Regions from separate parts of the Streptomyces sp. P9-2B-2 genome, predicted to be linked through region 3. Evidence: riboswitches for the same ligand, from Rfam matches in the RefSeq annotation. Region 3 holds a riboswitch; each other region holds the start of a gene.

Region 1 (10,070 bases), 1.8 Mb from region 3:
CAGCCGGCTCCGGGACGGACCGAACCAACGGGCGAGGGCTGCGCGCAGACCATCCGCGTCGTCGTCCCGCCCGGCCCGGCAGACATGCCCGTCCGGGCGGACCAGCAGTGCCTCGCCGCCGTCGGCCGCGGGCCCCTGATCGATACGGTCGGCCCAATCCGCCGCGGCAGCCACCGGCAGTCCAGCACCTCGGCGGTGCGCGGCTGGAGGTTGAGCGCCTTGGACCGGCCGGTCCGTTGGGGCAGCCGCTCCACGACGGTGGTCCGCACCCCGGCCAGGCCCAGCTCGTTGGCGAGCAGCAGGCCGGTCGGACCCGCCCCCGCGATCAGCACCTCGACGTCGGCGTCCACGGCTCCCCTACAGCTTCATGCCGTGCCGGGTGAGGTACCAGTTGTGCCAGGTGAGCAGCCCGCCGAGGAGCGCCAGCCAGAGCACGGTGCCGGCGAGCGGGAAGGCGTCCACCGGGATCGTGTACGCCAGCACCACCCGCAGCACCGCGTCGAGCAGGAAGACCGCGCCCCACACCGCCGTGACCAGCCGCAGGTGGTGACGGAAGGCCGGCTCCGGGTCCCACCGCGCCTCCCATTGGGCCAGTCCGGCCTCGCCGACCTTGGCGATGACGATGCCGCGCGAGGCCGACATGATGAACGGGCGCCGGGTGAGCAGCGTGCCGAGCACCCAGAGCCCGATCGCGGCGGTCAGCCAGCTGTCCCGGATCATCAGCACCCGCGGGCTGCCGCTGATCAGGGACAGCAGGGTGCCGGCCACCACCAGGGTCAGCGTGAACACCGCCATCGCCTCCACCCGGCGCCGGCGCACGATGCCGTAGCCGATCCACGGCAGCAGCAGTACACCGCCGGCGACCATCGAGAGCCACTGGCTCGCGCCGGCCGCGCGCAGCCCGTAGTAGGAGCCGAGCGGGAGGACGAGTTCGAAGAGCAGCTGCGCGGCGAGCCGCCGGCGCAGCGCCGCCGTGCGGCCCGGGACGGGCGCCGCCGCGGGCGCGTCGGTTCCGGTCTGTGGTGCGTGTGGCGTTGCCATGGTGCCTGCCCCCGTGTCCGTGGTCATGACGTGCTTCTGGTGGCGCGGTCGAACAGGTCCGCCAGCTCCCGGCCGGCGGCCCGCACATCGAGGCCGGGATCGTGGGTGGCGCGGCGCACCACGTCGTCGATGGCGGCGCGGATCGCCCGCATCATCACCCACGGGTCGAAGTCCCGGAACTCGCCGGTCCGCTGCGCCTTGCGGAGCTGTTCCACCTGGACGGCGAGGTTGGCCTCCGTGGTGTCGAGGAAGGCGACCATGCCGGGGTCGCCGCCGCGGAGGTTGGCGAGGATCTCGACGATCGCCGCGAGGTGGTTCGGGTACTCGGCGCACAGGTCGAGGTTGCCCTCGATGGAGGCGCGCAGCCGGGCCGCATAGCTCTCGTGGGCCTCGATACGGGGACGGAGATAGCCCTCCGCGAGCCGCATCACGTCGGTGACGACCTCCCGCATCAGGTCGTCCCGCCCGTCGAAGTGGTACGAGATCATCCCCGTGCTGCTCAGCCCGGCGCGCTCCGCGATCTTCGCGAAGGAGGCCCGGTGGTACCCGGCCTCGGCGATGACCTCGATCGCCGCGGCGACGATCTGGGCGCGGCGCCCCGTCTCCGTGAAGGAGGGCCCGGCCCTGCGCGCCGCCTTTTGCTTGGCCGTGCTGTTTTTTGCTTGCATGAGCAAGAAGGTAGCGAGGTTTACTCAGCCGAGCAAGACGGTGGGGCGCCGGGGAGGGAAATCGGCGCGCGGGGGTACCGCGTGAGCACGGACGTACCGGGCGGGCGCGCGACGGTGCGCTCCTGGGCGTCCTCGAAGCGGCCGCCCCGGGCGGAGAGGTACCTCGCCCCCTGGGCGGTGACACCGCGGTCCTAACATGACGGGCGTGCAGTCGAATTCACAGCCGGCGTCCCGCCGCACCCGTGCCCATGCCGACCACGACGACCGTGAGATCGAGACCCTGGAGGAGTTCGACCAGGTCGTCGCCTCGGGGAGTCTCGCCGGACATCGTGTCCAGTCGGTCGACCTGACGGACCGTACGTTCGCGCTGCTCAGCGCGGACACCACGGAGTCCGTGTTTCTCGGCTGCGCCATGGAGCCGGACGCCGCCGCCAAGGTGCGTGCCGGGGGCTCGCTGGTCTTCCCACCCGTGCCGGACCTGCCGTTCGATCCGTACCGGGGCGCGCTGTACGGCCCGGACGAGCTCTTCGAGGGGCTGGCCGACGGCGGCTTCGACGCCACCCCGGACGCCCGTACCTACGGCTGGTACCAGGAGACCAAGTCGGACGGCGACATCTTCGCCTCGATGCTGCGCAGCATCCATGACGACGCCGTGTCCGACGCCCTGGACGAACACCTCGCCGGTGCGCAGGTGGTGGGCATCATGGGCGGCCATGCATTGGAGCGCGGTTCCGCGGCGTACGCGGGCGCGGCCCGGCTCGGGCGCCGGCTCACCCGCGACGGGCTGACCGTCGCGACCGGTGGCGGCCCCGGCGCGATGGAGGCGGCGAACCTCGGGGCGTACGCCGCGCCCTTCGAGGACGAGATGCTCGACCAGTCGCTGGCGCTCCTCGCCAAGACGCCGCACTTCACCCCGTCCGTCACGGACTGGGCCCGGGCCGCCTTCGAGATACGCGAGAGCCGGCCGGGCGGCGGCGTCTCGGCCGGCATTCCCACCTGGTTCTACGGGCATGAGCCGCCGAACGCCTTCGCGTCCCACATAGCCAAGTACTTCGTCAACGCGGTGCGCGAGGACGGGCTGCTGGCGCGCTCCAACGCCGGTGTCGTGTTCCTGCCGGGCGCGGCCGGGACCGTACAGGAGATCTTCGACAATGCGACCCCGAACTACTACCAGTCGCGGGGCGAGCCGACGCCGATGGTGCTGGTGAACCGCGCGCACTGGACGGAGAAGCTGCCCACCTGGCCGCTGCTCCAGGCGCTGGCGGCGGACCGTCCCATGGCGGCCCGGATCGCCCTGGTCGACTCGGTGGACGAGGCCCCGGAGGCGCTGGCCCGCCTCCGCACCCAGGCGCCTTCCTGACGCGTCCGCCGCCCGCCGGCTCCCCGGCGTCGAAGGCTCCGCGCGGCTGCGGTTCGGCGACGCACCGGTGTATTTGCCGGCGGAGGCAACTCCCGTCCCCGAATGCACGTCTGCCAGGAAGGTAATGAACGAGTAATGCGGACAGCGGGCGAACGGAGCTCTTGGTGATCATCGGCCTTCTGACGGCCGTGGCGGCGTCGGCCTGCTACGGCACGGGATCGGTCCTCCAGGCGGTGGGCTCGCGCAAATCCGCCCGCCGGGAGGCGGCCGCGGCGTCCACCACCGAGGTCACCCAGCATGGCGGACCCAGCCTGTCATCGACCGCGAAGGCGGCCGTGACCTGGGAGTTCATGGTGGGCACGGTGCTGGACTTCATCGGGTTCGGGCTGGGCGCGCTTGCTGCCCGGCTGCTGCCGCTGTTCCTTTCGCAGACCGTGATCAGCGCCAATCTCGTGATCACAGCCGTACTGAGCATCAAGCTTCTCGGCATCCGGCTCAGCCGCGCCGAGTGGTCCTCCATCGCGGTGGTCTGCTCGGCGCTGGTGCTGCTGGCCACGGCCGCGGGGCCGGAGGGCAGCGGCCACACCCCGATCGCCACCCACTGGTGGCTGCTCGTCGCCTCCGTCGTGCTGATCGGCGGCGGCATCCTGATCGTGCGGCTGCTCGGCGGGCGGGCCGCGATCCTGGCGGGTCTGCTCTCCGGTCTGGGCTTCGGTGCGCTCGGGGTCGGCGTACGGGTGCTGAACGGGGTGGACCCCTTCCACCTGCCGTCGCTGCTCGGCGACCCGGCGCTGTACGCGATTCTCGTGGCGGGCATCGGGGGCATGTATCTGCACACCGTCGCCCTCCAGATCGGCTCGGTGAACGGCGCCACGGCGGCGCTGGTGGTGGGCGAGACGGTGGTCCCCGGCATTCTCGGGGTGCTGTGGCTGGGGGACGCCTCCCGTCCGGGCTTCGCCTGGGTCGCCGTTCTCGGCTTCGTGGTGGCGGTGGCCGGCGCCGTCGCGGTCGCCTGGTTCGGCGAGCCGGAGCCGGAGCCGGGCGCAGCCGGCGCCGGGACGGCGGGGGCCGACGCGCTGCCCACGGAGGTCGCGGCCCGCTGAGGCGCGCCTCCGTACTGCCGGACGGGGGGCGCCTGTGAGCGGCCCACGTCCGCGGCGCCCACCCGGCCCCTGGAGTCAGCCCGCCGGAGCGGCCGCGTCCAGCACCACCACGTCCTGCGCCTGGAAGGCGATCCCCACCCGCTCGCCCACTTCGGGCGCGTCCCGCAGCGCGCAGGCCGCCTCCACCTGCGGTCCGGCGGCCGGCTGGAGCAGCAGCGCGACATGGGTGCCGCGGAACGTACGGGCCGCGACCGTGCACGGCAGGCCCTCCGCGGCGGCCGTCAGCCGTACCCCGGCCGGGCGGACGAGCAGCCGGCACGGCCCGTCCGGGGTGGCCGCCGGAACGGGCACCTTCCCCCAGGGGGTGGCGGCCGCCTCGCCCTGCACCGTCGCCTCGACCACGTTGTCGAAGCCGAGGAAGCGGGCGACGAATTCGGTGGCGGGCCGCTGCCAGACCTCCAGCGGGGTGCCGGACTGGGCGATCCGGCCGTCCTGCATCACCACGACCCGGTCCGCGAGCGCGAAGGCCTCCCCCTGGTCGTGGGTGACGGCCAGCACGGTCGTCCCCAACTCCTGGAAGAGCCGGCGGAGTTCGACGACCAGCCGTTCGCGCAGCCCGCGGTCGAGCTGGCCGAGCGGCTCGTCCAGCATCAGCAGACGGGGGCGGGGGGCCAGGGCCCGGGCCAGGGCGACGCGCTGCTGTTCGCCGCCGGACAGGGAGGCCACGGCGCGCCGCTGGGCGCCCGGCAGCCCGACGAGGTCCAGGAGTTCGGCGACCGTACGCTCCTGGTCGGCGCGCGGGGTGCGCCGCATCCGCAGCCCGAAGCCGACATTTCCCTCGACATCGCGCTGCGGGAAGAGCTGGTGGTCCTGGAACATCAGGCCGACCCCGCGCCGGTGGGTGGGAACCCCCGACTGGTCCCGCCCCTCCAGCAACACCTGCCCCGCGTAGGCCTGTTGGAGCCCGGCGACCACCCGCAGCAGCGTGGACTTGCCGCTGCCGCTCGGCCCCAGGACGCACACGATCTCCCGGGCGGCGACCTCCAGATCGACCGCGTCCAGCGCCGGGTGGCCGCCCGTCCCGAAGCGGACGGTCACCCCGCCCAACCGCAGCAGCTCCCGCGTCGTGCTCCCGGCCCGTGCCGTCATCTAGAACTCCCCGGATCGGTCGAGGGGGCGCAGCCGCTCCAGTACCAGCAGGGCGGCGGCGCACACCACCATCAGGATGGTCGACAGGGCCATCGCCTGCCCGTAGTTGAGCTCCCCCGCACGCCCCAGCAGCCGGGCCACGGCCACCGGCAGCGTCGGCTGATCCGGCCGGGCGAGGAAGACCGTCGCGCCGAACTCACCGAGCGACACGGCGAAGGCGAAGCCCGCGGCGATCAGCAGCGCCCGCCGCACCATCGGCAGGTCGACCGCGCGCCACACCTGCCAGGGCGAGGCGCCCAGTACGGCGGCCGCCTCCCGCAGCCGGCTGTCGACCGCGCGCAGCACCGGCAGCATCGTCCGGACCACGAACGGCACCCCCACCAGCGCCTGGGCGAGCGGCACCAGCCACCACGAGGCACGCAGATCGAGCGGTGGCGCGTCGAGGGTGATCAGAAAGCCGAAGCCGACGGTCACCGCGGAGACCCCCAGCGGCAGCATCAGCAGCGCGTCGAAGCCGCCGACGAACCGGCTGACCACGGGCGTCCGCCCGGACGGGCCGCGGCGCAGCCGGGGCAGGGTCAGCGCGGCGGCCGCCAGTCCGCCCACCACCAGCGCGATCGCGGTGGCCGCTGCCCCGTAGGCGAGGGAATTCCACAGCGCGTCCAGGGGGGCGACGGCGAAGGTGCTGTCGGCGCTCGCGGCGGAGCCCAGCGCGGCGTAGAAGACCGTCCCGTAGCCGTCCGGCCCTGCGAACGAGCGCTCCACGAGCACCACCAGCGGCGCGAGGAGCAGGACGGCGATGACCGCGAACGTCCCCCACAGCAGCACCCACTGGCCACGGCCGCGCGGCCGGCGGGCCGTCTGCGACGCGTCCACGAGCCGCAGCGCGGATTCCCGGCGGCGCACGGTCCAGGCGTGCAGCGCCAGAACGCCCAGCACCGCGGCGAACTGGATCATGGTGAGGACGGCGGCCGTCGGCAGATCCAGGAAGTCCGCGGTCTGCCGGTAGATCTCCACCTCCAGCGTCGAGAAGGCGGGGCCGCCCAGGATCTGCACCACCCCGAAGGAGGTGAAGGTGAACAGAAAGACCATCAGGGCGGCGGCCGCGACGGCCGGCCCCAGCGCGGGCAGCGTCACCCGCCGCCAGGCCTCGAACCGCCCGGCCCCCAGCACCCGCGCCGCCTCCTCCTGCCGCGGATCGAGCTGCCCCCAGAGCCCGCCGACGGTCCGTACGACCACGGCGTAGTTGAAGAAGACATGCGCCAGCAGGATCGCCCACACCGAGGTGTCCAGGCGCACGCCCCACAGGTCGTCCAGCAGCCCGCCCCGCCCGACCAGCGCCAGGAACGCCGAGCCGACAACAACGGTCGGCAGCACGAACGGCACCGCCACGACGGCCCGCAGCAGCTGTTTGCCGGGGAAGTCGAAGCGCGCGAAGACATAGGCGCCGGGCAGCGCGATCAGCAGCGTCAACCCGGTCGAGGCGGCCGCCTGCCAGACGGTGAACCACAGCACCCGCACGACATCCGGGTCGCTCAGCACGGCACCGAACCGGCCGAGCTGCCACTGCCCGCCGTCCTTGAGCCCCCGTCCGACGATCGCCACAACGGGATAGGCGAAGAACAGCGCGAAGAAGGCGAGCGGCACCGCCATCAGGCCGAGCCGCACCGCCGTCCCCCGCGCGGGCCTGCCGCGCCGGGCGCCCGTGACGTCCGAAGGCGTTACTTCAGAACGAGCGAGGACCACTGCTTGATCCACTGTTCGCGGTTCTTGGTGATCGTCCCGGGCGGCAGGGTGGCCGGCTTGTCGATCGTCGTGCCGTACTTGGTGAACAGCTCCGGCACCGCGGCATCCTTACGGGCCGGGTTGACGAACATCTGCAACGGCACGTCCTCCTGGAACTTCTTGCTCAGCAGGAAGTCCAGCAGCGCCTTGCCGCCCTTCTCGTTCTTCGCGCCCTTCAGCAGACCGCCGAATTCGATCTGCCGGAAGCAGGTGCCGGCCGCGACACCGGTCGGGGCCTCCTTGGGCGCGGGCTTCTTGCCGAGCACCTCGGCGGGCGGGCTGGAGGCGTAGGAGACCACCAGCGGCTTGTCGCCCTTGCCCTTGCCCGCCGCGGAGCCGGAGAACCGGTCGTTGTAGGCCTGGTCCCAGCCGTCGACGACCTCGACACCATTGGCCTTGAGCTTCTTCCAGTAGCTCTGCCAGCCCTGCTCGCCGTACTTCGCGATGGTGCCGAGCTGGAAGGCGAGCCCCGGGGAGGAGGTGGCGGAGTTCTCCGTGACGAGCAGCCCCTTGTAGCGGGGCTTCAGCAGGTCGTCGAAGGTCTTCGGCGGCGCGATCTTGTGCCGGGTGAAGTAGCCGCGGTCGTAGTTGACGCAGATGTCGCCGTAGTCGAGCGGGGTGACCCGGTGCTCGCCCTTGTCGAGCTGAAGCCCCGCCGGGACACTCTCCAGCCCCTTGGCCCGGTAGGGGCTGAAGAGCCCCTCGTCCAGACCGCGCGAGAGCAGCGTGTTGTCGATACCGAAGAACACATCGCCCTGCGGGTTGCCCTTGGACAGGACCGCCTGGTTCACGGCCTTGCCGGCGTCCCCGCCCTTGAGCATCCTGACCTTGTAGCCGCTCTCCTTCTCGAAGGCGGCCAGCACGGACTTGGAGACATTGAACGAGTCATGGCTGACGAGCGTGACGGTCTTGGCGTCCGCGCTCCCGCCGCCCGAGGTGCCGCAGGCGGTGAGGCCGGTCATACCGGCTGCGACGGCGAGCGCCGTCGCGGTGATCCTGCTCCTGATGCTCACTGATTTCCTCCTGGCTGGCCAGGAAGAGACGCGGCCCTGCCCGGTGTCCACGGCTCCCGGCGTCCGGGGACGCGGGGAGGGAACTCCGGGCAGGGCGCAACAGCATGAGTGACGACCGAACTTCCTACCCGGAATGACCCGGGCGAGGTTCAAGGGTCTGCGGGCACCGTAGGACTACGACGCTTCCGCACTCTCAGCGCTGTGGCGCTCCCCTGTCGGAATGTGCATTTGTTCGACGACACCGTACCAGCGGGGCGGTCAGCGCTCCGAGGCCGCGAGCTGCCCGCAGGCGCCGTCGATCTCCTGGCCGCGGGTGTCGCGGACGGTCACCGGCACCCCGTGCGCCTCGATGGCCTGGACGAACGCCCGCTCGTCCTCGGGCCGCGACGCGGTCCACTTCGAGCCCGGCGTCGGGTTCAGCGGAATGAGGTTCACATGGACGCGCTTGCCCTTCAGCAGCCGTCCCAGCAGGTCACCGCGCCACGCCTGGTCGTTGATGTCCCGGATCAGCGCGTACTCGATCGAGATGCGCCGCCCGGACTTCTCGGCGTACTCCCACGCCGCGTCCAGCACCTCCCGCACCTTCCAGCGTGTGTTGACGGGCACCAGGGTGTCGCGCAGCTCGTCGTCCGGGGCGTGCAGCGACACGGCCAGCCGGCACTTGAAGCCCTCGTCGGCGAACCGCAGCATGGCCGGCACCAGCCCGACCGTGGAGACGGTGATCCCCCGCTGCGACAGCCCCAGCCCGTCGGGCTCGGGATCCGTCAGCCGCCGGATCGCCCCGACCACCCGCTTGTAGTTGGCGAGCGGCTCGCCCATCCCCATGAAGACGATGTTGGACAGCCGCGCCGGCCCGCCCGGCACCTCGCCGTCGCGCAGCGCACGCATCCCGTCGACGATCTGGTGCACGATCTCGGCGGTCGAGAGATTACGGTCCAGCCCCGCCTGCCCCGTGGCGCAGAACGGGCAGTTCATCCCGCACCCGGCCTGCGACGAGATACACATCGTCACCCGGTCCGGGTACCGCATCAGCACCGACTCGACGAGCGTCCCGTCATGCAGCTTCCACAGCGTCTTGCGCGTGGTGTCCTCATCGCACGAGATGTGCCGCATGACCGTCATCAGCTCCGGCAGCAGCTCACTCGCCAGCTTCTCGCGCGCCGCCGACGGAATGTCGGTCCACTCCGCCGGGTCATGCGCATAACGGGCGAAGTAGTGCTGCGACAGCTGCTTGGCACGAAACGGCTTCTCCCCGATCGCCGCCACCGCTTCGCGACGCTCGACGGGACTGAGATCAGCAAGGTGCCGCGGCGGCTTCTTGGCCCCGCGCGGCGCGACAAAAGTAAGTTCTCCGGGTGCAGGCATGGTGCGTCCAGTGTGGCAGATCGTCTACGGCGGCCCAGGCCACAGCGGGGTGGGGCCGGTCACCCCTTGTGGCCCTCCGTCACTGGTGGCCGGCCTCGCACGGCCCAGAGACGGCCCAGGACGTCATCCCGTCGTGAGGTGCTACCACCGCCCTTACCCAGCGCCTCGGCCACTAAGGATCCTCTCGTGACCGCTGGGAGGGGATGAAGGGAAGTCGCCCTAGCCTCTCGATCATGCGCATCAACCAGATCGAACCCTGGCTCCGTGAGCATGGTGCGGAGGTGCAGCCCGTGCCTCTGTCCGCTCGGTTCAATGCGTACCTCAGCACGCTCCCGTGGGCAGGTAACGGCATCGACTGGCGAGACCTACCGCACCGCTCACTGAGACTGGACGACGTCTCGGACGAACGCGTAGTGGACTGGGCTCGCCAGACACCCGTCGCTCTGCACAGCCACTCGCTGATCATCGACTCCGCCTCCGAGCCGGGCGTGATGTGCCGGTTCGAGGACGCCATGCGGGATTTCGAGCTGCTGTCGAACCGCCCCGACCTCTACATCTGTGGCGTCGGTCTTGTAAAGGGCGAAGT
Region 2 (10,070 bases), 2.1 Mb from region 3:
ATCGCCAGAATCGTCGTCGGGACGTTGTGCCAGGCCAGCGCCGTGCCGATCACCATGCCGAGGATCTCGCCGATGGCACAGCCGGTCAGACAGTGCAGGGTCGCCCTGGCCGCCGGCGCCCAGCCCGCCGGGCCGGCGGCGGCGTGCGGGACGGCCGCGGCGCCGGTGTCCGGTGCCGCGGTGCCGTGCTCGTGCGGTGCCTGCTCCATGGAAACCCCCAACGCGAGGTAGCGGTCCCGGCCGGCGGGCTCAGGGCGCGCGCAGCTCCTTGAGCCGGGCCACGTCCGCCGCATGGCCCTCCTTGCCGCCCGGCGTCTCGACGACCAGCGGCACCCCGGCCGTCGCCGGATGGACGAACAGTTCGCCGAACGGCTCCGCGCCGATGTGACCGGCGCCGATGTTCTCGTGCCTGTCCTTGTGGGCGCCGGCCACATCCTTGGAGTCATTGGCGTGGATCAGCTTCAGCCGGCCCTCGCCGGTGACCTCCACCAGCTCGTCCAGCAGCGCCTTCATCCCGCCGGGCGCCGCCATGTCGTGCCCCGCGGCGAACGCATGGCAGGTGTCGAGGCAGATGCCCAGCTTGGGGTGCCGGTCCAGCGCGTCGAAATACGGACCGAGGTCCTCGGCCCGCGCACACAGCGACGCACCCTGCCCCGCCGTCGGCTCCAGCAGCAGCCAGGGGTCGTCCGGATGTGTCAGCTCGTCGAGCAACGGCCGCATCTGCTCCCTGACCTGCGCCAGCGCCACCGCACGGGCCCGTCCGCCGGTCGCCGAGCCGGTGTGCACGACCACCCCGAGCGCACCGATCTCCCGGCCGCGGCGCAGGGAGTGCCGCAGCGACGCCACGGACTTCTCGACGGTCGCCTCGGTGTGCGAACCGAAGTTGATCAGATACGGCGCATGGACGTACGCCGGAATCCCCTGCTGCGCACAGGCCGCCCGGAACGCCTCGTCCTGATCGGGGTTGCCGGGGACCGTCGCCCAGCCGCGCGGATTGGCCACGAAGACCTGCACGACCTCGTCGCCCATCTCCTGGGCGTACGGGATACCGGTCTTCGCCAGACCGCCGGCCACCGGCACATGACCGCCGACCGGATTACGGGCACGGGCGCGCTGCTCGGCGCTCTTCGGGGAGGGGGAGGTACTCACCCTCCCAGGGTGCCAGGTGCGCCGTGGCCGCCGTCCGCCGGACGGCCGCCACGGCGCGGCAGGACGCTACAGCGCACCCTTGAGCTTGATCGTGATCGTGCCGCCCTTCGGCGCCTTCTTGCCCGCCTCCACGGACTGCGACTCGACCTCGTCCTGCGGGAACAGGAACGGCTTGTCCACCTCGACCTGGAAGCCGAGATCCGACAGCTGTGTCTTGGCGTCCTCTTCGCTCTTGCCGGTGACATCCGGGACGGGGACCATCTCCGGGCCCCTGGACAGCGTCAGGGTGACCGTTTCGCCCTTGCCCACCGTGCGGCCCTCGGCCGGTGTCTGCCGGGCGACGGTGCCCTTGTCCTGCGTGGAGAAGACCGGCTCGGCGGCGAAGCGCACCCGCAGGCCCGCCGCCCGCAGCGTCTCGGCGGCGTCCGCCCGCTTGCTGCCGAGCACACCGGGCACCTCGATCTCGGCGCCCCGGCTGATGGTCAGCCCCACCGCCGTATCGGGATGCCGCTTGCTGCCCGCGACCGGGTCCGTACGGATCACCGAGCCCCTGGCCACCTCGTCGCTGAACTCGTTCCGCTCGGTGCCCGGCTTCAGCCCGAGGTCGCGCAGCTTGCGCTTGGCGTCCGCGACCGGGGTGCCGGACAGGTCCGGGACGGCGACGATGTTCGGGCCCCGGGAGACGGTGATCGTGACCGTGCCCGTCCCCCGGATCTGCTTGCCGTTGGCGGGGTCCAGCTTCATCACCCGGCCGCGGTCCACCGTCGAGCTGAAGCCGCGCACCACCTTCACGCCCAGCCCCTCGTCCCGCAGCGTCCGCTCGGCCTTGGCCTGCGGCATGTCCAGCACCGCAGGGACGGTGGTGAACTGGCCGAAGTTGATGTACCAGACGCCGGTGCCCGCTCCGAGGAGCAGCAGCACCGCCGCGATGATCGTGGCCAGCTTGTGCCGCTGGAGCAGCCCGCCACGGGGCGCCTCGGGCGCCTCGGGTGCCCGGACCGGACGCAGCCGGGTCGTCTGCTCCGACGGCGGCACCTCCAGCCGGCTGGTGCGGTTCAGCTCCGCCTCGTCCGTCCCCGGCAGCGGCGGCTGCACGCCCGCGGTGCGGGGTATCACATCCGTACGCTCCGAGCCGTCGCCGAGGCCGCCCGCGGGCACTTCTTTGGCCTGCGGCGGCACGACATCCAGCTGGGCGTCCGTCAGCTGCGCACGGGCCTCCTGCGCCCGGTACAGCAGCGCCACCGCGTCCTGCGGGCGCTGCTGCGGATCACGGGCACAGGCCATCGCGACCAGCTCGTCCAGCTGCGGCGCGAGACCGGGCACCAGCCCCGACGGCGGCAGCACGTCCTCGTGCAGATGCTGGTAGAGGACCTGCGCCACCGAGCCGCCGTTGTGCGGCTTGCCGCCGGTCAGCATCTCGTAGAGCACCACACCACAGGCGTACACATCGACCCGGGCGTCCGCGGTGCCGTGCTCCATCTGCTCCGGAGCGAGATACGAGACGGTCCCCAGGACCGAGCCCGTCGAAGCGGTGGTGTGCGTGTCCACCGCCCGCACCAGGCCGAAGTCGGCGACCTTCACCCGGCCGTCATCGCCGATCAGGACGTTCTCCGGCTTCATGTCGCGGTGCACCAGCCCGGCCCGGTGCGCGGCCCCCAGAGCGGCCAGAATCGGCTCCAGCACGTCCAGCGCGGCCCGCGGCTGGAGAGCGCCCCGCTCGCGCAGTACGTCGCGCAGTGTGCAGCCCGGGACGTACTCCATCGCCAGATAGACGTATGTCCCGTCCGTGCCCTGATCGAAGACGCCCACCACATTCGGATGCGACAGCCGCGCCACGGACTTCGCCTCACGGATGAAGCGCTCGACGAACGCTCCGTCCGTCGCAAGCGTCGGGTGCATCACCTTCAGCGCGAGCAGACGGTCCAGCCGGGTGTCCATGGCTTGGTAGACCGTAGCCATACCGCCTGCGGCGATGCGCGCCTGGACGCGGTAGCGGCCGTCGAGCAGCTGACCCACTAGGGGGTCCTGAAGGGTCGTATCCACGGCAAACGAGTGTATGGCCTATTCCTACGTTGTTGCTTTCCCACCGTGGTGGTTGCTCGCCGTTTGTGGCCCGCTTCGCGGTGCCCCCGCCGTTGCGCCGGTTCGCTGCGCTTTGCCGCTCGCCGTTGCGCCTGGCGGCGGGCGGGGTCCGCTGCGCGGGGCTGTCGGGGTGCGGTGACGGGCCTGCGCGGGTGGGGGTTTCCGGACTGCTTCGCTTTACGTCCGGAAACCCCCACCCGCTCCGGCCCGTCCCCTCCCGTTGAGGGGTGGAAAAAACCTTGTGGTGGTGATCCTCGGTGGTCCGGTGCGCCTTGTGCATCGGGGTAAATCAGCCACCCACGCCCGCCCCCACACACCGACCCCGGAGGTCCGTCACCGCACCCACAGCCCCGCGCAGCGGACCCCGCCCGCCGCAGGCGAAACGGCGAGAACCGCCACGGCGGGACAGCCGAAAACGTGGGCTAAAAAGCGGGACGCTCAGGGTCGAACGCGGCCACCCCATCCGTCGGGGAAGACGCCACCGCGAAATGGCGCCGGGGGATGCGGCCCGCTCGGTGGGCCAGGCGGCCCGCTGTCACCGCGTGGCGCATCGCTGTGGCCATCCATTCCGGTTCCTGGGCGCGGGTGACCGCGGAGGCGAGCATGACGGCCGCGCAGCCCAGTTCCATGGCCAGTGAGACGTCCGAGGCGGTGCCGGCGCCGGCGTCGAGGATGACGGGGACGGTGGCCCGCTCGGTGATCAGCTGGAAGTTGTGCGGGTTGCGGATGCCGAGGCCGGAGCCGATCGGTGAGCCGAGCGGCATGATCGCGGCGCAGCCCACGTCTTCCAGTTTGCGGGCCAGCACGGGGTCGTCGTTCGTATAGGGCAGCACAGTGAAGCCGTCGTCCACCAGGGTCTCGGCGGCGTCGAGGAGTTCGATCGGGTCGGGCAGCAGGGTCCGCTCGTCGGCGACGACCTCCAGCTTGACCCAGTCCGTGCCGAGTGCCTCGCGGGCGAGCCGGGCGGTGAGCACCGCCTCGCCGGCGGTGAAGCAGCCCGCGGTGTTCGGCAGGACCCGGATCTTGTGGCGCTCCAGTACGGACAGCACCGAGCCCTGCACGGTCGGATCCAGCCGCCGCATGGCGACCGTCGTCAGCTCCGTACCGGAGGCGAGCAGCGCCCGTTCCATGACGTCGAGACTGGGCGCACCGCCGGTCCCCATGATCAGGCGGGACGCGAAGGTGGTGCCGGCGAGGGTGAACGGATCGTCGGTCATGTCTGCGGATCAGCCTCCCTGGACCGCGGTGAGTACCTCGACGCGGTCGCCGTCGCCGAGCGGGGTGGTGGGCCACTGGGTGCGCGGCACCACGGTTTCGTTGACCGCCGCGGCCACCCCGGCGGGTGCCTGGGACAGCGTCGCGACGAGCCGGTCGAGGGTGAGTCCGCCGGGGATCTCACGGGCCTCGCCGTTGACGGACACGGACACGGTGGACGCGCTCATGCGCCGGCCTCGCTTCGTTCGGCGGGCCGGCCGTCGCCGCCCGCGCACCTGTCTACGGTTCGCTCGATGCGCTCGCTCATACGGGCTGCTCCTCGGGGGCGCGGGTGCGCGCCGGTCCCGGGGTGGCGGGGGAGAAGCGCGCGGGGGAGAAGGGGCGGGCCTCCTCGGGGAGGTTCCCGGTGGTCAGGAGTTCGGCCATGGCGTCACCGGTGACCGGCGTCAGCAGCACCCCGTTGCGGTAGTGGCCGGTGGCCAGGTGGAGGCCGGGCAGTGCGGTCGGCCCCAGGAGCGGCGCGTTGTCGGGGGAGGCGGGGCGCAGCCCGGCGCAGGTCTCGACCAGCGGCAGCTCGGTGATGCCGGGGACCAGCTCATGGGCGTCCCGCAGCAGCTCGTAGACCCCGCCCGCGGTCACGGTGGTGTCCCAGCCCAGCTCCTCGCTGGTGGCGCCGATGACCAGTTCGCCGTTCTCCCGCGGCACCAGGTAGAGGGGACCGCCGCGGACGACGGCCCGTACGGTGCGCGACAGGAAGGCGGGACTGCCCGCGGGCATCTCCGGCAGCCGCAGCCGCAGCACCTGGCCCTTGACCGGCCGTACCGGCGGCAGCACCTCGTCGGGGACACCGGCGAGACCGCCGCTGTGGCTGCCCGCCGCCAGCACGACCTGACCCGCCGACAGCCGGGTGCCGTCGGCGAGTTCGGCGCCCGTGGCGCGCCCGCCGCCGACCGTCAGCCGGACCGCCGCGCTCCGGTGGAACGCCACTCCGGCGCGCTCACACGCGGCCAGCAGGGCGCTCACCAGCCGCCGCGGATCGACCTGATGATCGCCGTCCACCCGCAGCCCGCCGCGCACCCCGGAGGCCAGCATCGGCTCCAGGCGGCGGCACTCGCGCCCCGTGAGCCACTGCGAGTCCAGTCCCGAGCGCGTCTGGAGCGTGTGCAGCTCGCGCAGATGGGCACGGTCGTCGGCGTCCAGCGCGACGGCCAGGGTGCCGCACCGCCGGTAGCCGATCCGCTGCCCGGCGGCCTCCTCCAGCTCCTCGGTGAACCGCGGATAGCGCTGCGCCGAGGCGAGATTGAGGCCCAGCAGGGTCTGCTCGCCGTAGTGGAGCTCGGTGACCGCGGCCAGCATCCCGGCCGCGACCCGGGCCGCGCCGCCGCCGGGCGCGGGATCGGCCAGCGCGACGGTCAGTCCGCGGCCGGCCGCCCGCCAGGCGGTGACCAGGCCGATGATGCCGCCGCCGAGAACGAGCACATCGGGACGCGGCGCGGCCGGTCCCGTCGGTGTGGCAGGTGGATGCATGATCTTTCAGCCCCTCCCTTCGCCGGCATGACCCGGATCAGGTTCGTACGGTCGGAGGCCGGCCAGCCTCCCTCTCAGCCCGGTGCGTCCGGGCTCCCGCGAGTGCGTGTATCCGTCAGCCTAATACGGGGCCGCGAGACCCCGTAAGGCACGGCCCCGGCCCCCAGGGCCCGTATTCCGGGGTGGCCGACGGTGACGGTGTGTCAGAGATCTCCTTGCGTGCTGCTGCGAGCGGCGTCACGGACCGTCCTAGAGTGATCGGGTGAGCGAGCAGAGCAAGTCCTCCCAGGCCCCTGACCGCACGCCGCGCGTCGTGATCATCGGCGCGGGAATCGCGGGTGTGCAGACCGCGGTCGCCCTGCGCGAACAGGGCTGGCGCGGTGCGATCACGCTCCTCGGCGACGAGCCCCACCAGCCCTACGACCGCCCGCCGCTGTCCAAGGCGGTCCTGCTGGGCAAGGCCGAGGGCTCCACCTTCGACATCGACTTCGCCGGACTCGACATCGAGCTCCGTCTGGGCCACCCGGTCACTGCCCTCCTACCGGACGCCCACCTCGTCGAGACCGCCGACGGCCCCATCCCCTACGACTACGCGGTCCTCGCCACCGGTGCCGAACCGATCGTGCTGCCCGGCAGTGAAGGCATGCCCGGCGTCCACCTGCTGCGCACCCTCGACGACGCCGAGCGGCTGCGCCCGGTGCTCGCCGCCCAGCACGAGATCGTGGTCGTCGGGGCCGGCTGGATCGGCGCCGAGTTCGCGACCGCGGCCCGGGAAGCGGGCTGCGCGGTCACCGTCGTCGAGGCCGCCGACCGCCCGCTGGCCGGTGCGCTGCCCGCCGAGGTGGCCACCCACATGACCGGCTGGTACACGGACGCCGGCGCCGAGCTGCGCACCGGCGCCCGGGTCGCGTCGGTCACCGCGGGCGCGGTCACCCTCGCGGACGGCGTGACCCTGCCCGCCGACGCGGTGGTCATCGGGATCGGCGCCCGGCCCGCGACCGGCTGGCTGGCCGGCTCGGGCGTCGAGGTCTCGCCGGAGGACGGCTCCGTCCTCGCCGACGACCGGCTGCGCACCTCCGTGCCCGATGTCTACGCGGTCGGCGACTGCGCCTCCTTCCCGTCGGCCCGTTACGGCACCCGCCTGCTGATCCACCACTGGGACAACGCCCTCCAGGGCCCCCGTACGGTCGCCGAGAACATCGCCCGCGGCGACGCCGAAGGGCTGGTCTACGACCCCGTCCCGTACTTCTGGTCGGAGCAGTTCGGTCGCTTCGTGCAGTACGCGGGCCACCACGGCAACGCCGACGAGCTGGTCTGGCGCGGTGACCCGGCCGGGGCCGCCTGGTCGGTGATCTGGCTGCGGGAGGGACGGCTCGTCGCGCTGCTGGCCGTGGGGCGGCCGCGGGACCTCGCCCAGGGGCGCAAGCTGATCGAGCGGGGCGTCGTACTGGACCGCGAGCGGGCCGCGAACGCGTCCCTACCGCTGAAGGCCGCCGCCGTGTGACGCACGGTGGCCGCCGGTTGCCGGGCGGCCGCCGTCACCCTCCGGTGTGCACGAAGCCCCTGATGGCGATGCCCGGCTACCGGCTGTCAGTGCGAGGTGGCAGGCTTGTCCTGTGACCGAGATTGACGCAAACATCGATGGACTCGTCCCCGCCTGGCTCACCCTCCCCGACATCGCCGAACAGTTCGGCGTCGAGGTGACGCGCGTGCGGCAGCTGGTCAAGGAGGGCCAGCTGATCGCGGTGCGCCGCGGCGAGAACCGGGCGCTGCATGTGCCCGCCGATTTCATCCAGGACGACAAGGTGGTCAAGGGCCTCGTCGGCACCCTCACCCTCCTCAAGGACGACGGCTTCACCGACGAGGAGATGCTGGAGTGGCTGTTCACCCCGGATGAGACCCTGCCCGGCACGCCTGCCCAGGCGCTGCGCGAGAATCGCGGCACGGAGGTGAAGCGCCGGGCCCAGGCGCTCGCCGTCTGACCCGCCCGGCGCGCTCCCGTCCAGCCGCCGCACCCGCATCCGTAACCGCACCCGAGGGGCGTACGTGCCGGAAGGCCCGGCCGTACGCCCCCGACCTGGGGGAAGCCGCCCGATGAGCACCGCACGACAGGCCATGGCCGACGCCCGGCTCTACCTCTGCACCGACGCGCGCAAGCGGCAGGGCGATCTGCCGCAGTTCCTGGACGCCGTGCTCGCCTCCGGCGTGGACATCATCCAGCTGCGCGACAAGGGCATGGAGGCCGGTGAGGAGCTCCGGCACCTGGAGGTCTTCGCGGACGCCTGCCGGCGGCACGGCAAGCTGCTGGCGGTCAACGACCGGGCGGATGTCGCCCATGTGGCCGGCAGCGAGGTGCTGCACCTCGGCCAGGGCGATCTGCCGGTCCCGGCCGCCCGCGCCGTCCTCGGCCCGGACGTCCTCATAGGCCGCTCCACCCATGCCGAGGCCGAGGTGGACGCCGCGCTCACCGAGCCCGGCGTGGACTACTTCTGCACGGGCCCGTGCTGGCCCACGCCCACCAAGCCGGGCCGCCACGCCCCCGGCCTCGACCTGGTCCGCTACACCGCCGCCCGCGCCCCCGAGCGCCCCTGGTTCGCGATCGGCGGGATCGACGCCGGGAATCTCGACGAGGTGCTGACCGCCGGTGCCCGCCGGGTCGTCGTGGTCCGCGCGATCACCGAGGCGGACGACCCGGGAGCGGCGGCCGCCGCCCTGGCCAAGCGCATCCGCACCTGGGACGCCTAGTACTGCCCGGGTGGCCGGGATCGCTTCGCGTCGGCGGCGGTCGACGATCCAGAGGCGGTTTTCTGTCGTCCCGGCGACCGGAAAATGTCCAACCAGTGGACATGAACCCGACCAACCAGGCATTACGCCGAAGACGGTTGGTGTGGGCCCCGCCGCTGGTTAACCTGCCGGTATGGCCCTAGGTACAGCTTCCACCAGGACTGATCGTGCGCACACGGTGCGCGAGCTGCTCGCTTCCGGCAAGCAGTCCTATTCGTTCGAGTTCGCCGCCCCGAAGACCGAGAAGGGTGAGCGGACCCTGTGGAACGCCATTCGTCGGATCGAGGCCGTCTCCCCGACCTTTGTCTCCGTGACGTACGGCGCCGGCGGCACCTCCCGTGACGGCACGGTGCGTGCCACCGAGCGCATCGCCACCGACACCACCCTGACCCCGGTCGCCCACCTGACCGCGGTCAACCACTCCACGGCGGATCTGCGCAACATCATCGGCCAGTACGCCGACGCCGGAATCCGCAACATGCTCGCGCTTCGCGGCGACCCGCCCGGCGACCCGATGGGCGATTGGGTCCGGCACCCCGACGGCGTCGACTACGCCGCCGACCTGGTCCGGCTGATCAAGGAGTCCGGCGACTTCTGCGTCGGCGTCGCCGCCTTCCCCGAGATGCATCCGCGCTCGACGGACTGGGACACCGATGTGGCACACTTCGTCGCCAAGTGCCGGGCCGGTGCGGACTTCGCCATCACCCAGATGTTCTTCTACCCGGAGGACTACTTCCGGCTCCGGGACCGGGTCACGGCCGCGGGTTGCTCCACGCCGATCATTCCGGAGATCATGCCGGTGACGAACGTGCGCCAGATCGAACGGTTCGCTCAGCTCAGCAATGCGGCGTTCCCGCCCGAGCTGGCCGAGCGCATCCTGGCCGTCAAGGACGACCCCGCGGCGGTACGCTCCATTGGGATCGAGTACGCAACGGAACTGTGCGCACGCTTGATGGCCGAGGATGTTCCCGGGTTGCACTTCATTACCCTGAACCACTCCACGGCGACCCTGGAGATCTACGAGAATCTGGGGCTGCACCAGCAGTCCTGATCACGGTGGCCGGCGAGCGGCGGAAGAGGGGCGTATATGGGCTGGACGATCCTCTACATCGCGTTCGGTCTGGTCGCCCTGTGGCTGCTCGGTGAGGTGCTGCTCCAGTACAAGGCGCGGCTGCGCTGGCGGTTGCTCGCCTTCACCGGCTTCCTCGCCGTGGTCATCGGCGTGATCATCCCCTCGGTGATCGTGATCGGGCTGGGCCTGATCGCCTTCGCCTTCGGGCAGACGCAGGTCACGCTCTCCTTCCGCCGCGGTT
Region 3 (10,070 bases):
TCACCTTCGATCTTCCCGGCGATGCGCCGGTGACCTGGGCGTTCGGCCGGGAGCTGCTGTTGGACGGGCTGAGCCGGCCGTCCGGTGAGGGTGATGTTCGTATCGAGCCGGCCTCCCCCGAGCACCTCAGCGATGTCCTCATCAGCCTGCAAGTCGGCGCCGAGCGTGCGCTGTTCCGGGTGAGCGCGGCGCCGCTGGTCGCTTTCCTGGACCGTACGGACCGGCTGGTGCCGCTGGGCAAGGAAGAGGTCTGCGACACCCTGGAGGCCGTGCTCGACCAGATCCTCACGGAAGCCCCGGCCGGCTGACCCTGCCCGTCGTTCCCCTCCCCTGTTCCCGCCTCCCCGTCATCCCTGCTTACGTCGCTTACCGCGTCCCCCACGGTGTCCTTGTCGGCCACCCGTGGGGCTCGTCGGCACGCCGCCACTGACCCCGGCACCCACCGTGACCCCGGCCCCGGCCCCTTGTCCGGCTCCTGTGCCGCCGCCCGTCGGCGCGGTCTGCTCCTTCCGGTCCGCCGAGACGACCAGCGCGGCCAGCAGTGTGGTCAGCGGCACCGCGGCGACCAGCCCGATGCTGCCCACGAGCGTACGGACGATCTCCTCCGCGACCACTTCGCTCGACGCGACCGTTCCGACGCTGCTCTGTGCGATCGAGAACAGCAAAAGCAGCGGCAGTGCGGCACCCGCGTAGGCCAGCACCAGGGTGTTGACGACGGACGCGATGTGGTCCCGGCCGATGCGCATCGCGGCGCCGTACAGCTTGCGCCAGCCCGCCGACGGATCCGCCTCCTTGAGCTCCCAGACCGCGGCGGTCTGGGTCACCGTCACATCGTCGAGCACGCCCAGCGAACCGATGATGATCCCTGCCAGCAGCAGACCGCGGATCTCGATGTCCGGGTACAGGCCGTGCACCAGGCCGGTCGTGTCGTCCGTATTGCCGGTCAGCAGTGCCCAGCCGATGAAGACCGATCCGAGCAGCCCGATCAGCAGCAGTGACGCCAGGGTGCCGAGCACGGCCACGGACGTACGGGCCGTCAGTCCATGGCACAGGTACAGCGCGATCAGCATGATCGCGCTGCCCCCGACCACCGCCACCACCAGCGGATTGGAGCCCTGCAAGATCGCCGGAAGGATGAACAGGGTCAGGACCACGAAGCTGGCCGCCAGTGCCACCAGCGCGAGTACGCCACGCAGCCGGCCGACGATCACCACTGCGAAGGCGAAGATTGCCGCCAGCAGCCACATCGGGAGCGACCGGTCGACATCGCTGACCGAGTACTGCAACTCCTTCGGCGCCTTGGGGGAGTACGCCACCACCACCTCCTGGCCGGTGGTGTAGTGCCGCAGGGCGTCCGGGGTCACCACCGTCTGGAAGGTGCGCCCCTTGTGCTCCCCGGTGGTGACTTCGATCGTGGTCTGCTGACAGGGCTTGCCCTTGTCCGCTCCCCCGGCCGGTGGCTGCCCCGTCGGTGACGGGGGCTGGGGCTGCTGTTCGGCATGGACGTCCGCACAGTTCACCTCCGCCACTTTGACCACGCGGGCGCTCTCCGTGGGCTGATCGAAGCCGACCCCGGATGGCTTGTGCGGAGGTGCACCGCCCGGCCAGAGCACGACCAGACCGACCGCCACTGCGGCCGCGAACGGGATCAGTACGGCCGCGATGACCTTGCGCAGATGCCGGGAGACGGGTGCGGCGGGGCCATGGCCGTGCCCATGGGAGTGCGCGGCGGGGTGGTGGTGGGACTCGTGAGCGGACACCGCCCGATCATCGCAAGAACTCCAGGGGCCCACTGTTCACCGCGCCACATCGGCCGCTACCGTGGTGGCACCTTTGCAATCGCGGGAGCTCGGAGCACCGGGCTGAGAGGGCGCTGACCTCCGTCCCAGCGGCGTTTCACGTGAAACGCTGGCGGACGGAAGCCGCTGCGTCGACCGCCGAACCTGTTACCGGGTAATGCCGGCGTAGGGAGTTGGGTCTCATGACTCTGCAGGATGCACGCACGCCCGAAAACGGTGCCAACGGTGGCGAAAAGCCGCAGATCGGCTGGCACAAGGGCTATGTCTCCGGATCGCGCCCCGATCTTCGGGTGCCGGTCCGGCGGGTGCACCTCACCAACGGCAAGGACGTGACGCTCTACGACACGTCAGGGCCGTACACCGACCCGAATATCGATACCGACGTCCGCCGCGGTCTGGCGCCGCTGCGGGAGAACTGGATCATCGGCCGCGGCGACACCGACGAGTACGCGGGCCGCCCCATGCGGCCGGAGGACGACGGCCTCAAGCACACCTCGCCGCGCGGCGGCCTCAAGAACCTCGACGCGGTCTTCCCGGGCCGTCCCCGCCAGCCGCGCCGCGGCCGTGCGGGTGCCCCGGTCACCCAGCTCGCGTACGCCCAGCGCGGCGAGATCACCGCGGAGATGGAGTACGTCGCCGTCCGCGAGAAGGTCACGCCCGAGTTCGTCCGCGACGAGATCGCGGCCGGCCGCGCGGTGCTGCCGGTGAACATCAACCACCCGGAGATCGAGCCGATGATCATCGGCAAGAACTTCCTGGTGAAGGTGAACGCCAACATCGGCAATTCGGCGGTCACTTCCTCCATCGAGGAGGAGGTGGAGAAGATGACCTGGGCGACCCGCTGGGGCGCCGACACGGTGATGGATCTGTCCACCGGCCGCAATATCCACACCACCCGCGAGTGGGTACTGCGCAACTCCCCCGTCCCCATCGGCACCGTCCCCCTCTACCAGGCGCTGGAGAAGGTCGACGGCAAGGCCGAGGAACTGACCTGGGAGATCTACAAGGACACCGTCATCGAGCAGGCGGAACAGGGCGTCGACTACATGACGGTGCACGCCGGTGTGCTGCTCCGCTATGTGCCGCTCACGGCCCGCCGTAAGACCGGCATCGTCTCCCGCGGCGGTTCGATCATGGCCGCCTGGTGCCTGGCCCACCATCAGGAGTCGTTCCTCTACACGCACTTCGAGGAGCTCTGCGAGATTCTCGCCTCCTACGACGTCACCTACTCGCTCGGTGACGGTCTGCGCCCCGGCTCCATCGCGGACGCCAACGACGAGGCGCAGTTCGCGGAGCTGCGGACGCTCGGTGAGCTGAACACCATCGCCAAGCGGCACGGCGTCCAGACCATGATCGAGGGCCCGGGGCATGTCCCGATGCACAAGATCAAGGAGAACATCGACCTCCAGCAGGAGATCTGCGAAGAGGCGCCGTTCTACACGCTCGGCCCGCTGACGACCGACATCGCGCCCGCCTACGACCACATCACCTCCGGTATCGGCGCGGCGATGATCGCGTGGTGGGGCACCGCGATGCTCTGCTACGTCACGCCCAAGGAGCACCTGGGCCTGCCGGACCGCGACGACGTCAAGACCGGCGTCATCACGTACAAGATCGCGGCCCATGCGGCAGACCTGGCCAAGGGCCACCCGGGCGCCCAGGAATGGGATGACGCGCTCTCCGACGCCCGCTTCGAGTTCCGCTGGGAGGACCAGTTCAACCTGGCCCTCGACCCGGACACGGCCCGCGCCTTCCATGACGCGACGCTGCCCGCCGAACCGGCGAAGACGGCCCACTTCTGCTCGATGTGCGGCCCGAAGTTCTGCTCGATGAAGATCAGCCAGGACATCCGCCGGGAACACGGTGGCGACCTGGCCCTCGACCCCGAGGCCGGAATGGCCGAGAAGTCGAAGGAGTTCGCGGCGGCGGGCAACCGCGTGTATCTCCCGATCGCGGACTAGTCGGTCCGTCCGGACGCATCCGGTGGAAGGCCCCTGCCCGACGGGCGGGGGCCTTCCTTGGTGCTACCCCCACCGCCTCTGATGCGAAAGAGCCGCTCTAATCCGTCCGTTGATCCGGCCCGCCGTAATCCGGGCTGGTGAAGTCCGGGCTGGAGTAGCGCGGGCGGGACCCCGAGGAGCCGCTGTCGGGGCTGCTGAACTGGGGGCGGGTGTAGCCGAGGGTCGGGATCCGGCTCTCCGGGGACGTGTGGCGGGGGACGTAGCGGGCGGGGTCGTCGTCCGGGGTGGCGGTGGGGTCGGTCAGGGCCGTACGGAGAAAGGGCAGCAGACCGCGCTCCAGGAGGGCGCGGCACCAGGCCTCGTGGGCCTGGTCCAGCGCCTCGGACGACTCCTGCGCTCCGGCGGACTGGGCGGAGGCGCCGTTGCGGAGCGCCGTGACGACCAGACCGGCCATGGCGATCAGGGCGCCCGCCGCGGTCAGCGCCGCGAAGATCCAGCCGACGCTGATCAGCGGCTGGGCCAGGGACTTGTCGGGGCTGACGGCGCGCAGCACATACCCGAGGAGGAGGAAGAGCACGGCGGCGATACCGGCGAGCACAGGGGCGAGCACGGCGATCATGGCGGTCAGCCCGGCACCGGTGGTTTCGGCCTCGTCGAGGGCCGCGGCGCTGTCCGGTCCCGGTCTCCCGTCGGCGGCCGAGTTCTGCTCCTCGCGGTCCGCGTCGGCGACGGCAGCGAGGGGGGCCGGCGCGCGCAACTCGGCGCGGAGCTGCACATAGCGTTGATATTCGGCCGTGGCGCAGGCGGCGATGGCGGTGGTCGCGCTGAGCGCCATCGTGCGCAACTGCTCGGTGTTGAAAGGGTTTTCTGCGGCGGTGGTCAGGTCGTCCGGGCGGTATGGGGCGGTACGCAGTGCCTCGTCGAGGAGCCGCGCGAATTCCGCGCGATCCTCGTTCAGCAGGTGCGGAGCGCTGTTCATGTGCATCCCCCGATGCTCCGTAGGGCCGTAAGGCCGGCGTGGGCCGGGCAGTGGGCGGAAACGGAGGAGAGCCTGCTACGGATAGACCGATGGTAGAGCGACTCGGGCACGGCGTGACAGAGAGTTTGCGGAAATTGAGTAATGCGACGACCGGTTTCCGCCGGTGCCGCTCCCTTTTTCGTGCTGACCGCCCGTCGGCCGGTCAGCAGTACGAATCCTCGGCCAACCCTCAGCCGGCCAGCGGAAGTTGCACGACCAGCAGCTTTCCGGCCATCGTGACCCCGCCGTCCATGGCGATGGCCAGACCGTCGGCGTAGACATGCGGGCCGTCGACCGCGACGGTGTCGCTCTCGCCGTCCTCCGCACCGACCTCGCCCAGCAGATACGGGATCGGGCTGTGACCGTGGACCACGCGGTCGCCGCCGTAGGCGTCGAGCAGTTCCCGGACGGCGTCCGAACCGGCCTCGTCGCGGAAGGCGAAGCGCTTGGTGAACTTGCGGAACAGATCCCAGACTTCATCCGCTTCGCTGCGGGTGAGCACGTCGTGGACGGTGTCGTTGACGGCCTCGATGGAGTCGCCGTATTCGAGGTAGGCGGTGGTGTCGGAGTGCACGAGCAGATGCCCGTCCTCCTCCATCACCGCGTCCAGCCGGGCCATCCACTGGAGGTGGTGGTCCTCCAGGCGGTCCATATCGTTCTTCTGGCCGCCGTTGAGGAGCCAGGCGGCCTGGAAGGACGCGGTACCGGCGCCGGACTGCACGGGGGTGTCGCCGAACCGCTTGGCGCCCAGCAGCAGGAGTTCGTGGTTGCCCATCAGGGCCTTGCAGTAGCCGCCGGCCGCCGCGGCCTCGGCGGAGAGCTGCATGACGAGGTCGATGACGCCGATCCCGTCCGGGCCGCGGTCGGTGAAGTCGCCGAGGAACCAGAGCCGGGCGTTGCCCGCCGCCCAGTTGCCGTCGGCGTCGATCAGCCCCTCGGCGGCCAGCGCCTCGCGCAGCTCGTCGTAGTAGCCGTGCACATCGCCGACGACGTACAGCGGGCCCATGCCCTCGGGCGCGTCGGGGTCCATGGCCGGTTCGGGCACCGGGACGACCGCTGGGCGGTCGATGAGGGTGTCCGTACGGCTGATGACCGGGAGGTCCCGCGCGGTCGGGGTGTACTCCTCGGGCAGCTCGACCGGCGGCGCCGCGGGGGGCGCGGCCGGAGGTGCGGCGGGGGCACCGGCGGGCAGATGCAGCGGCGGGCCGGCAGGCGGCACGGGGGACCCGGCGGGCGTGCCGGAAGGCACTCCGGGCGGCGGAGCAGGCGCCGGAGTTTCTCCCGCCATGGTTTGCACCATGGGTCCCAGACTGGCCCCCTGAGTCATCGACCCCTCCACCGTCGCGCCGCCGTGCACCTCTCGGACCTTTGCCTGGTCGACGGCGGTCCGCGGTGTCGTGCGCCCATCATAGGAATGCTGGTCGCGGGTTGTGACGCACCCGGGGGTGGTCAATCCGCCAGAGCCCGGCGTTCGCGGCTGATTTGCCCCGGGATCGTGCTGTTTTTTCCGCGGAGAAGAGATCGCCGGGTCGTCCGTATGTGGGAGCACCCTCAGTCGCCGGTCGGTCCCCGTGGCGGACTGACGGTCGTTCTCGGCGACCGTCGCTGGGACGAGGCACGGACGATGAGATCGGTAGGTATGACCTGTTCGATGGGCCGCCCGGTGTCCAGCCCTTCGATGGCGTCGATGAGGATCTGGATGACGGCGGTGCCGATGCGGCGCGGTTTGAGGGACAGTGTGGTGATCGGCGGTTCGGTGGCGGCGTAGAGGGTGGACTCGCTGCAGCAGACCAGCAGCAGGTCCTCCGGAACCCGCAGGCCGTAGCGCCGGGCGGCGGCGAGCAGGTCCGTGCCGTTGGGGTCGAAGAGCCCGTAGACGGCGTCCGGGCGGTCCGGGCGGGCCAGCAGCCGGTCGGCGGCGACGGCTCCGGCGCAGGGGTCGTGTGCCGGGTAGGACTCGTAGACCGGATCCTGGCCGACCCGCTCGCACCAGTGCAGATAGGCGGTGGTCGACAGCCGGGTGTAGGTGTCGGTGGTGTTGCCTGTGAGGAGTCCGATGCGGCGGGCGCCGGCGTCGGCGAGATGGTCGAGCAGGCCGAGGACGGCCGCCTCGTGATCGTTGTCGACCCAGCCCGTGACGGGCAGCGTGCCGCCGGGGCGGCCGTCGGAGACGACGGGGATGCCGTGCCGGACGAGTTCGGTGACGACCGGGTCGCCGTCGGCGGGGTCGATGACGACCGTGCCGTCGAGGGCGACGTTGGACCACACGTCGTGGCGGGAGGTCGCCGGGAGGATGACCAGCGCATAGCCGCGGGCCAGGGCCGCGGACGTGGCGGCTCTGGCCATCTCGGCGAAGTAGGCGAATTCGGTGAAGGTGAAGGGTTCGTCCCCGTATGTGGTCACGGTCAGGCCGAGGAGGCCTGACTTGCCGGTACGGAGCGTGCGGGCGGCTGCGGACGGGCGGTAGCCCAGCCGGTCGGCCACCTCGCGGACATGGCTACGGGTGGCATCCGGAAGCCGGCCCTTGCCGTTGAGCGCGTCGGAGACAGTCGTGATCGACACACCGGCTGCGGCGGCCACGTCCCGGATGCCCGCCCGCCCCAGCCGGCGGCCGGTGGACCGGCTCACCTGGTGCTTCCCTGCTGCTGTCATGGCGAGCCGATAGTAGGGCTCGGCGCGGCAATTCACGGGGGTCGACCAACGGCTGTGGAAAGGCACGTTTCTGCACGGTGATCCGTGGCCAATTCCCTGCAAAGTAAAGGGAGTTGGTGTGCACGATGATCATTCCGGGGGAGAAATTCGGCCTTCGCCTGTCGATCCGTTCCGGTCCCGAAGTGGTCTCAAGTCACCTTGACGGGGGATGCGCGCCACGGCGTAAGCCACCGGCGTGCGTCGGTCCGGGGAGCGCTCCCAGGAGGGATTGCGCGGGGTTCGCCGGAGGGCCCGTCCGGGCGGTGGGGAGGCACCGCCGGCGGGTCGGGGCTGCCGCCGAACGGGTTAATCCTCATAAGGTGTGCAGTATTGGAGATGAGTGGACGGTCGAGGAGGACCTGCGGTGAGCGAGAAGATCCCGAAGCTGCGTGCTGCGCTGGACGGCGTCCCCACCTACAAGCCGGGCCGGCCGGCGGCGGTCGGCGGCCCCGTCACATACAAGCTGTCCTCCAACGAGAACCCCTATCCGCCGCTGCCGGGGGTCCTGGAGAGCGCGGTGACCGCTGCCGGGTCGTTCAACCGCTACCCGGACATGGCCTGCACGGGCCTGATGGCGGAGCTGTCCGAGCGGTTCTCGGTGCCGGTGGAGCATCTGGCGACGGGCACCGGTTCGGTCGGGGTGGCGCAGCAGTTGGTCCAGGCGACGTCCGGGCCCGGTGATGAAGTGATCTACGCCTGGCGTTCGTTCGAGGCGTACCCGATCATCACCCAGGTCTCCGGTGCCACGTCCGTGCAGGTCCCGCTGACCTCCGGTGAGGTGCACGACCTGGACGCGATGCTGGCCGCGATCACCGACCGGACTCGGTTGATCTTCGTCTGCAACCCGAACAACCCCACCGGCACCGTCGTGCGCCGTGCCGAGCTGGAGTCCTTCCTGGACCGGGTGCCGGCCGATGTGCTGGTGGTGCTGGACGAGGCCTACCGCGAGTTCATCCGGGACGCCGAGGTGCCGGACGGAATCGATCTCTACCGCGACCGCCCCAATGTGTGTGTGCTGCGGACCTTCTCCAAGGCGTACGGCCTGGCGGGGCTGCGGGTCGGTTTCGCGGTGGCCCATGAGCCGGTGGCTGCCGCGCTGCGTAAGACGGCGGTGCCGTTCGGGGTCAGCCAGCTCGCGCAGGAGGCGGCGGTGGCGTCGCTGCGCAGCGAGGGCGCGCTGCTGGAGCGGGTCGATGCGCTGGTGGCCGAGCGGGCGCGGGTGGTGGACGGGCTGCTCGGGCAGGGCTGGACGGTCCCGGAGTCGCAGGCCAACTTCGTCTGGCTGCGGCTGGGGGACCGTACGGTCGACTTCGCCGCGGCCTGCGAGCGGGGCGGGGTCGTCGTGCGGCCGTTCCCCGGTGAGGGGGTGCGGGTGACGATCGGCGAGAGCTCGGCGATGGATCTGTTCCTGCAGGCCGCGGAGGAGTTCCGCAAGGCGCTGTAGGCCCGCGGCAAGGACGCCGCACCGAGGCCGTGGGTCTGCCCGACCCGCGGCCTCGGTGCGTTTTTGCGCCGACGTGACCGCGGTCACGTACCCCCCGGGGATTGGCCGAAAAGTCATAGGAGATAATTGCTTGTGAATGTGAACGCGTTCACAAGCCCATCCGTTATGCGCCTTTTATTGGGTGCATAAGGGGCATTGCCGTGGTGCCACACGGCGACGTAAGGAGCACGACATGGAACTGGCGTTGGCGCCAGAGACTCTGGCGCGATGGCAATTCGGCATCACGACCGTCTACCACTTCCTGTTCGTCCCCCTGACGATCTCCCTCGCGGCTCTGGTGGCCGGACTCGAGACCGCATGGGTGCGTACGGGTAAGGAGAAGTACCTCAAGGCCACCAAGTTCTGGGGCAAGCTGTTTCTGATCAACATCGCGATGGGTGTCGTCACCGGCATCGTCCAGGAGTTCCAGTTCGGTATGAACTGGTCCGACTACTCGCGGTTCGTCGGCGACGTCTTCGGTGCTCCACTGGCCTTTGAGGCGCTGATCGCGTTCTTCTTCGAGTCCACCTTCATCGGCCTGTGGATCTTCGGCTGGGACAAGCTGCCGAAGAAGATCCACTGCTTCTGCATGTGGATGGTCTCGATCGGCACACTGCTCTCCTCGTACTTCATCCTGGCGGCGAACTCCTGGATGCAGCACCCGGTCGGCTACAAGTACAACGCCGCGAACGGCCGTGCCGAGCTGACCGACTTCTGGAAGGTGCTGACCCAGGACACCACCCTGGTCGTCGTCTTCCATACGCTGACCGCGGCCTTCCTGACCGGCGCCGCGTTCATGGTCGGCATCTCCGCCTTCCACCTGATGCGCAAGAAGCACATCAAGGTCATGCGGACCTCGCTGCGGCTCGGGCTGATCACGCTGGTCATCGCCGGCGTCCTCACCGCGATCAGCGGTGACTCGCTCGGCAAGGTCATGTTCAAGCAGCAGCCGATGAAGATGGCCGCCGCCGAGGCGCTCTGGGAAACGGAGAAGCCGGCGCCGTTCTCGATCTTCGCCTACGGGGATGTCGACAAGGGCCACAACAAGGTCGCCATCGAGGTTCCCGGTCTGCTCTCCTTCCTCGCCCACAGCGACTTCACCTCGCCGGTCCCCGGCA

What was found. A riboswitch is a leader RNA that binds a small molecule or an ion and turns the genes downstream of it on or off. The one in region 3 is predicted to bind thiamine pyrophosphate.
Region 1: linked by a shared signal. The riboswitch ahead of QT196_RS28830 (thiamine ABC transporter substrate-binding protein) and the one ahead of thiC (phosphomethylpyrimidine synthase ThiC) in region 3 are both predicted to bind thiamine pyrophosphate.
Region 2: linked by a shared signal. The riboswitch ahead of thiO (glycine oxidase ThiO) and the one ahead of thiC (phosphomethylpyrimidine synthase ThiC) in region 3 are both predicted to bind thiamine pyrophosphate.

What each region holds. Positions count from the first base shown of each region.
Region 1 is NZ_CP129126.1:6,514,118-6,524,187, reverse strand. It holds gene QT196_RS28870 (hypothetical protein) at 1-174, opposite strand, end outside; partial or broken gene QT196_RS28865 (FAD-dependent monooxygenase) at 213-332, opposite strand; gene QT196_RS28860 (VC0807 family protein) at 358-1,068, opposite strand; gene QT196_RS28855 (TetR/AcrR family transcriptional regulator) at 1,065-1,709, opposite strand; gene QT196_RS28850 (LOG family protein) at 1,915-3,069, shown strand; gene QT196_RS28845 (hypothetical protein) at 3,234-4,172, shown strand; gene QT196_RS28840 (ABC transporter ATP-binding protein) at 4,248-5,321, opposite strand; gene QT196_RS28835 (iron ABC transporter permease) at 5,322-6,974, opposite strand; gene QT196_RS28830 (thiamine ABC transporter substrate-binding protein) at 7,043-8,119, opposite strand; TPP riboswitch at 8,223-8,343, opposite strand; gene rlmN (23S rRNA (adenine(2503)-C(2))-methyltransferase RlmN) at 8,378-9,484, opposite strand; gene QT196_RS28820 (3'-5' exoribonuclease) at 9,718-10,070, shown strand, end outside.
Region 2 is NZ_CP129126.1:2,524,781-2,534,850, reverse strand. It holds gene QT196_RS10995 (DUF4396 domain-containing protein) at 1-209, opposite strand, end outside; gene QT196_RS10990 (deoxyribonuclease IV) at 250-1,149, opposite strand; gene pknB (Stk1 family PASTA domain-containing Ser/Thr kinase) at 1,216-3,192, opposite strand; gene QT196_RS10980 (thiazole synthase) at 3,654-4,448, opposite strand; gene thiS (sulfur carrier protein ThiS) at 4,458-4,673, opposite strand; gene thiO (glycine oxidase ThiO) at 4,750-5,973, opposite strand; TPP riboswitch at 5,971-6,083, opposite strand; gene QT196_RS10965 (FAD-dependent oxidoreductase) at 6,236-7,477, shown strand; gene QT196_RS10960 (Rv2175c family DNA-binding protein) at 7,590-7,955, shown strand; gene thiE (thiamine phosphate synthase) at 8,068-8,718, shown strand; gene metF (methylenetetrahydrofolate reductase [NAD(P)H]) at 8,891-9,808, shown strand; gene QT196_RS10945 (hypothetical protein) at 9,845-10,070, shown strand, end outside.
Region 3 is NZ_CP129126.1:4,674,157-4,684,226, forward strand. It holds gene QT196_RS20405 (SsgA family sporulation/cell division regulator) at 1-308, shown strand, start outside; gene QT196_RS20410 (YibE/F family protein) at 348-1,760, opposite strand; TPP riboswitch at 1,832-1,988, shown strand; gene thiC (phosphomethylpyrimidine synthase ThiC) at 1,982-3,760, shown strand; gene QT196_RS20420 (hypothetical protein) at 3,858-4,745, opposite strand; gene QT196_RS20425 (metallophosphoesterase) at 4,969-6,078, opposite strand; gene QT196_RS20430 (LacI family DNA-binding transcriptional regulator) at 6,330-7,430, opposite strand; gene hisC (histidinol-phosphate transaminase) at 7,834-8,913, shown strand; gene QT196_RS20440 (cytochrome ubiquinol oxidase subunit I) at 9,146-10,070, shown strand, end outside.